Thiosulfativibrio zosterae: one gene and its partner. The main gene of each other region encodes a partner of the protein of the gene in region 2 in a complex. Links are inferred from orthologs where the notes say so. Each region holds a gene or a part of one and is shown on either strand. Other genes may lie near its edges. The genes, in order: secY and secG.

Evidence for each region.
Region 1: the proteins of secG (region 2) and secY are in contact, whole or in part, in a crystal structure (PDB 5AWW), measured with the Thermus thermophilus proteins. The link is inferred for Thiosulfativibrio zosterae from one-to-one orthologs. Residues at the interface, in WP_223903268.1 of Thermus thermophilus: Tyr5, Ile9, Tyr12, Leu13, Ala16, Leu19, Val20, Val23, Leu24, Gln26, Glu27, Pro28, Gln30, Gly31, Ala32, Asp34, Leu35, Met36, Gly37, Gly38, Ser39, Ala40, Asp41, Leu42, Phe43, Ala45, Arg46, Val48, Tyr53, Thr56; in WP_096411648.1 of Thermus thermophilus: Leu14, Gln16, Arg17, Phe20, Ile34, Pro35, Pro37, Ile72, Arg108, Arg109, Asn112, Gln113, Arg116, Ile117, Ile120, Pro145, Gly146, Trp147, Phe152, Phe155, Val156, Val159, Thr160, Val162, Ala163, Gly164, Ala166, Leu167, Trp170, Glu173.

Annotation. Positions count from the first base shown.
Region 1 is NZ_AP021888.1:584,888-588,077, reverse strand. What follows is about bases 326-3,190. They hold secY (preprotein translocase subunit SecY), read right to left. Parts: upstream 2,483-3,190; coding sequence 1,169-2,482; downstream 326-1,168. Other genes in these bases: rpsE (30S ribosomal protein S5), read right to left, coding at 3,109-3,190; rpmD (50S ribosomal protein L30), read right to left, coding at 2,919-3,107; rplO (50S ribosomal protein L15), read right to left, coding at 2,486-2,917; rpsM (30S ribosomal protein S13), read right to left, coding at 727-1,083; rpsK (30S ribosomal protein S11), read right to left, coding at 326-700. Also shown: rpsD (30S ribosomal protein S4), read right to left, coding at 1-289; more of rpsK, read right to left, coding at 305-325. UniProt on the Bacillus subtilis protein: The central subunit of the protein translocation channel SecYEG. Consists of two halves formed by TMs 1-5 and 6-10.
Region 2 is NZ_AP021888.1:1,866,324-1,869,532, reverse strand. Bases 219-3,102 are described here. They hold secG (preprotein translocase subunit SecG), read left to right. Parts: upstream 219-1,445; coding sequence 1,446-1,760; downstream 1,761-3,102. Other genes in these bases: THMIRH_RS08605 (NADH-quinone oxidoreductase subunit C), read left to right, coding at 2,805-3,102; THMIRH_RS08610 (NuoB/complex I 20 kDa subunit family protein), read left to right, coding at 2,313-2,789; THMIRH_RS08615 (NADH-quinone oxidoreductase subunit A), read left to right, coding at 1,966-2,322; tpiA (triose-phosphate isomerase), read left to right, coding at 686-1,444; glmM (phosphoglucosamine mutase), read left to right, coding at 219-615. In the rest of the region: more of glmM, read left to right, coding at 1-218; more of THMIRH_RS08605, read left to right, coding at 3,103-3,209. UniProt on the Bacillus subtilis protein: Involved in protein export. Participates in an early event of protein translocation.

The DNA of each region.
Region 1 (3,190 bases), 1.3 Mb from region 2 along the record:
GGCTTTCAAGAATTTGCAACAAGTTAACACCAGTTGAACCCTTACGACGGTCAGCTTCTTTGTAATACAAACGGAATTTCTTTTCTAGTACACCGTAAATACGACGAACTTTTTGTTTTTCACGTAGCTGTAAACCATATTCGGTTACGCGCTTACGACCTGCCCCGTGCTGCCCAGGTAACTGATCAATCTTACACTTAGATTCGATGCTACGAACACCGCTTTTAAGAAATAGATCAGTACCTTCGCGACGAGATAGTTTACACTTTGGACCAATATATCTAGCCATGATTACCTCAGAATTTTATACGCGACGTTTTTTCGGTGGACGACAACCATTGTGTGGAATTGGCGTTACATCAGAAATCGATGTAATTTTAAAACCAACACTGTTAAGTCCTCTCACAGCTGAATCACGCCCTGGACCTGGTCCTTTGACCATGACATCCATATTTTTAACACCATATTCGGTAGCCAATTGACCTGCTTTTTCAGCAGCAACTTGAGCAGCAAATGGTGTACTTTTTCTTGAACCACGGAAACCACTTCCACCGGCAGTTGCCCAGCTTAGTGTGTTTCCAGTGCGATCAGTAATCGTAATAATGGTGTTGTTAAAAGTAGCATGAACATGCGCCACTGCATCAGTGACTACATGTCTATTCTTTTTCTTTACTGCAACACGCGAATTTGATTTTGCCATAACTTAATCTCGCAAATTAATGCTTATTATCTCTTGATTGGTTTTTTAGGACCCTTACGAGTACGAGCATTGGTTTTAGTTTTTTGTCCACGTACAGGAAGACTGCGACGGTGACGAATACCTCTGTAACAACCCATGTCCATCAAACGCTTGATGTTCATAGAAATGTCACGACGTAAATCACCTTCAATTTTATAGTTTGTGACTTCAGTACGAAGTGCTTCTAACTGATCTTCAGTTAGTTCGCGAACCTTAGTTACAGGGTTAATATTTGCAGCTGCACAAATCTTTTGTGCAGAAGTTTGACCAATACCAAAAATTGATCTTAAACCAATAACAATATGCTTGTTCGCTGGAATGTTTACGCCGGCAATACGAGCCATTTTGCGCTCCTTAACTATCCATCTTTCGAAAACGGGCAATTATACCCATAATCACAATAAATTACTAGAGATAATTCAAAAAGAATTATCTACCCTTTAGATTTGCTTTTTTCATCATCTTTTCGTATTGACCTGACTGCATATGCGTTTGAATTTGCGTCATGAAATCCATAACAACAATAACGATAATCAACAAGGAGGTTCCACCAAAATAGAAAGGAACATTCCAATACAAAATTAGAAACTCTGGTAACAAACACACCGCTGTAATATATACCGCACCCGCTAAAGTGAGGCGACCCATAATACTGTCAATCTTACGCGCAGTCTGTGGACCAGGACGCAAACCTTGAATCTGAGCACCAGATTTTTTTAAGTTATCTGCAATTTCATCAGGATTGAAAACAATCGCTGTATAAAAGAAGCAGAAGAATATAATTGCCATTGCATAAAATAATATATACAAAGGCTGACCAGGTGACATAGTTGTTGCTATATCTTTTAACCAACCTAAATTTTCAGCAGATCCAAACCAACCACCCAAAGTCGCAGGAAACAAAATAATACTTGATGCGAAGATAGGAGGAATAACGCCTGCCATATTTAATTTAAGTGGTAGATGACCTTCTTGACCACCATAGAACTTACGACCACGCATTTGCTGTGCGTAATGTATTGGAATTCTACGCTGACCTCTTTCTACAAATACAACAAAGGCGATTACTGCAAAAACCAAAGCTAATAAAATAAAAATGGTAATAGCATGTAAAGCACCTGAATTAACTTGTTCGAAAGTACCACCAAGAGCTGACGGTAATCCAGCAACAATACCAGCAAAAATAATTAAAGAAATACCGTTACCAATACCTCTTTCTGTAATTTGCTCACCTAACCACATTAAAAAGATTGTTCCACTGACCAGTGTTACAACTGCAATTAATTTGAACATAAATCCAGCTTGAACAACGACTGACATGCCATTTATGTTCTGCGATTCAAGCGCAATCGCCACACCTAATGCCTGAAAAGTTGCTAATACAACTGTTCCATAACGAGTATATTGGGTGATTTTACGACGACCTGCTTCACCATCTTTTTTAATCTGCTCTAAGGTTGGGGAAACCACCGTTAAAAGCTGCATAATGATAGATGCTGAAATATAGGGCATAATCCCTAAAGCCAGAATAGATAAACGTTGCAAGGCACCACCCGAAAACATGTTAAACATGTCAAGAATGGTACCTTTTTGTTGTTCAAACATTGCAGCCAGAGCAATTGGATCAATTAAAGGAACAGGAACATGAGTTCCTAATCTATAAATAATGAGAGCAGCAAGTACAAAAAATATTTTATTTTTTAACTCACCAGCTCCACTTGATACGCTTGCTTGACTCTTCATAAATTACTCGACTGAACCACCGGCTGCTAAAACAGCTGATTTAGCCGATTCTGTAATTCTCAAACCTGACAATTTTACTGCTTTTGTTAATTCGCCAGAATTGATTACCTTAACTTCTTTAATTGTGTCAGAAAAAAAATCTGCTGCTTTTAAAACGGCAACATCAATAATTTCAGCATCAATTTTAGACAAGGTATCTAAACGAATCTCTGCAACGCTTGCTGCTTTGCGTGACGTGAAACCAACTTTTGGTAGACGACGTTGTAAAGGCATTTGACCACCTTCAAAACCGATTCTTGGCATACCACCAGAACGAGACTTTTGTCCCTTGTGACCACGGCCACCCATCTTACCTAAGCCAGAACCTTGTCCACGACCTCTACGCTTATAGGCTTTTTTAGCGCCTTCAGCGGGTTGTAAAGTATTTAGTTGCATCTTATGCTTCCTCAACTTTTAACATATATGAAACTTTATTGATCATTCCACGATTTTCAGGAGTATCAATAACCGTTACAGTATGGTGCATTCTTCTAAGACCTAAACCCTTAACGCATGCTACATGCTTAGGAATACGACCAATAGAACTTTTAACCAAAGTAACACTTAATTTTTTTTGATCAGCCATCTTATTCACCTAAAATTTCAGCAACAGTTTTACCACGTTTTGCCGCGATTAGTTCTGGGCTGCTCATTCCAGTTAATGCATTT
Region 2 (3,209 bases):
TATGACGGCGACGGAGATCGCGTCATGATGGTTTCGGGTTCAGGTCGAATTTTGGATGGCGATGCCTTGTTATATCTTTTGGCGGTGTATGCCAAAAAACCAGTTAGGGGTGTTGTTGGAACCCTGATGACGAATATGGGTTTAGAAAATGCCCTTAAAGAAAAAAATATAGACTTTGTTCGTACCCAGGTTGGGGATCGTTATGTCATGGAAGCCTTAATGGCTCGGGATTGGCAGTTGGGTGCAGAATCTTCAGGACATGTACTGTCTTTGGATAAAACAACAACAGGCGATGGCATTATTGCTTCCTTGCAGGTGATGGCAATTATTGTGAATCAGTCCAAAACCTTGGATGAACTCATTGCACCTATGCAAGTTTATCCGCAAGTTTTGATCAATGTTCATGTTAAAGATAAGTCTGGCTTTGAGCGTAATCAAGCATTACGAGCTGCAGTTGAGCAAGTTGAAGCAGAGATGTTGGGCAAGGGTAGGGTGTTGTTAAGAGCGTCTGGAACTGAATCTTTAATTCGAGTGATGATTGAGGGTGAGGATGCAAAACTGATACAAAATTTAGCAGAAAGATTGGCTAAATTGGTTGAAACAGAATTTTCATAAATTTGTCAATATTGTAATTTATAAAATTAAAAGCTAATATAGCGGGAATTTTTGTGTCGGAGACAAACTCATGAGAAAACCATTTGTAGCTGGAAACTGGAAAATGCATGGTTCAAAAGCCTCTATTAAAGATTTAATGACAGGTTTAAATGCAAAGTCTGGCCTAATTGGTGATGTGACTGTGGCTATTTGTCCACCTGCGGTTTATTTGGATTACACCCATAAATGTTTAGCAGGTGATGGAATTTTTGTCGGAGCTCAAAATATGTGCCAAGTTCCAGGGCAAGGTGCTTATACTGGCGAACTGTCGGCAAGCATGTTGAAAGACTGTGGCTGTCAATATGTTATTCTAGGACATTCGGAACGACGCGCTATTTATGGCGAAACAGATGCTCTAATAGCGGAAAAAGTAAGTGTTGCATTAGATTCTGGTTTAACCCCAATTTTGTGTGTAGGTGAAACGCTGGAAGAGCGTGAAGCTAATCAGGTTGAGTCAGTGATTGGTCGTCAACTAGATGCGGTTTTAAATAAAGTAGGTATTGATAAGTTTTCTGCAATTGTCATCGCTTACGAGCCTGTTTGGGCCATTGGCACAGGTAAGACAGCTTCTTCTGCTCAGGCTCAAGAGGTGCATGCATTTATTCGTGGTAAATTAGCTGGGTTAAATCCAGCAGTAGCAGAAAAAGTTATAATTCAATACGGTGGTAGCGTAAAGCCAGATAATGCCAAAGAGTTATTTGGTCAGCCAGATATCGATGGTGGTTTAATTGGTGGGGCTTCACTAAACGCAGATGACTTTATGGCCATCTGTCAAGCAGCAGGGGCTTAAGATGTTTCAAATTATTTTGGCAATTCATTTAATAATTGCTTTTGTATTGGTTGTGTTAGTAATGCTGCAACAGGGTAAAGGCGCTGACGCTGGTGCTAACTTTGGTGGTGGATCTTCACAGAGTGTTTTCGGCAGTAGCGGTGGCAGCTCATTTATGCTGAAAGTCACCGTTTTAGTGGCGTCATTATTTTTTGTAACCAGTCTGACACTTGCCTATTTGGGTGCGGAACAAGCCAAGGGTTATGAAAGTGTTATTAAGAAAATAGAACAACCTGTTGAACCAGCGAAATCTAATTCGCCAGTGGTTCCAGAATAAAATTTAATTTTAAAGCCGATGTGGTGAAATTGGTATACACGCTACCTTGAGGTGGTAGTGGCTTAAGGCTGTGCCGGTTCGAGTCCGGCCATCGGCACCATACATTGCTCCTAGTTGTTATACTAGGGGTTTATCTCAATCGATTACAGTGATTGTAATTTGTTAACACCTAGGAACGCTCCTAGCTAGATGAGGTCGAAAACCAATGCTAGAAAATTATTTACCAGTTCTCGTGTTTATCGTGCTTGGTGCTCTTTTTGGTCTTGGTCCAATTATCATTGGATTCATTCTAGGACCTAACAAACCTGACTCAGAAAAAAACTCACCTTATGAGTGTGGCTTCGAAGCCTTTGAAGATGCGCGTATGAAGTTTGACGTGCGCTTCTATCTTGTTGCAATTTTATTTATCATCTTTGACTTGGAAATCGCATTTTTATTTCCATGGGCCATTGTTCTCGATGAAATCGGAACTTTTGGCTTGTTGGCTATGGGTGTGTTTTTAACCATCCTTGTCGTTGGATTTATTTACGAGTGGAAGAAAGGAGCGCTAGAGTGGGAATAGAAGGCGTTTTAAAGGAAGGTGTTGTCACCACATCCGCTGACAAACTAATTAACTGGGCGCGTACAGGTTCTTTGTGGCCCATGACATTTGGATTGGCATGTTGTGCGGTTGAAATGATGCATGCGGGTGCTTCACGCTACGATTTAGACCGTTTTGGGATTATTTTTAGACCCAGTCCGCGTCAGTCTGATGTCATGATTGTTGCAGGAACTTTGGTGAATAAGATGGCGCCTGCATTGCGTAAAGTTTACGATCAGATGGCTGAGCCTAGATGGGTAATTTCCATGGGATCTTGTGCGAACGGCGGGGGTTACTATCATTATTCTTACTCTGTTGTTCGTGGATGCGATCGTATCGTGCCTGTTGATGTCTATGTGCCAGGATGCCCTCCAACGGCTGAAGCCCTTTTATATGGTATTGTTCAGTTGCAAAATAAGATAAAGCGTACCAATACAATCGCCCGCTAGAGAAAGAGATTTGCTATGAAACAGTCGATTTTAGATTTACAGAAAGAAGTTGCCAGTGTGCTAGCAAGCTCGCTTGTTAACTCAGTGGTTAATTTGGATGAATTGACCATTGAACTAAAGCCAGATATGGCCTTAGAAGCGATGGATACGCTTAAAACGCAATTAAAGTTTGAACAGATGGTTGATTTGTGTGGTGTTGATTATCTAGCCTACGGAAAAGCAAATTGGGAAACCTTTGGTGCCGCCAATACTGGTTACAGCCGTGGCGTGTTCGATTTTGCAGAAGAGGAGTCTGATCAGGACTTAATGCAACCTCGAAGATTTGCGGTTGTGTATCATTTATTGTCCGTTGAAAGAAACTTACGACTTCGTGTGAAAGTCTATCCTGATGATACGGCTATGCCAGTCGTTCCGTCAGTG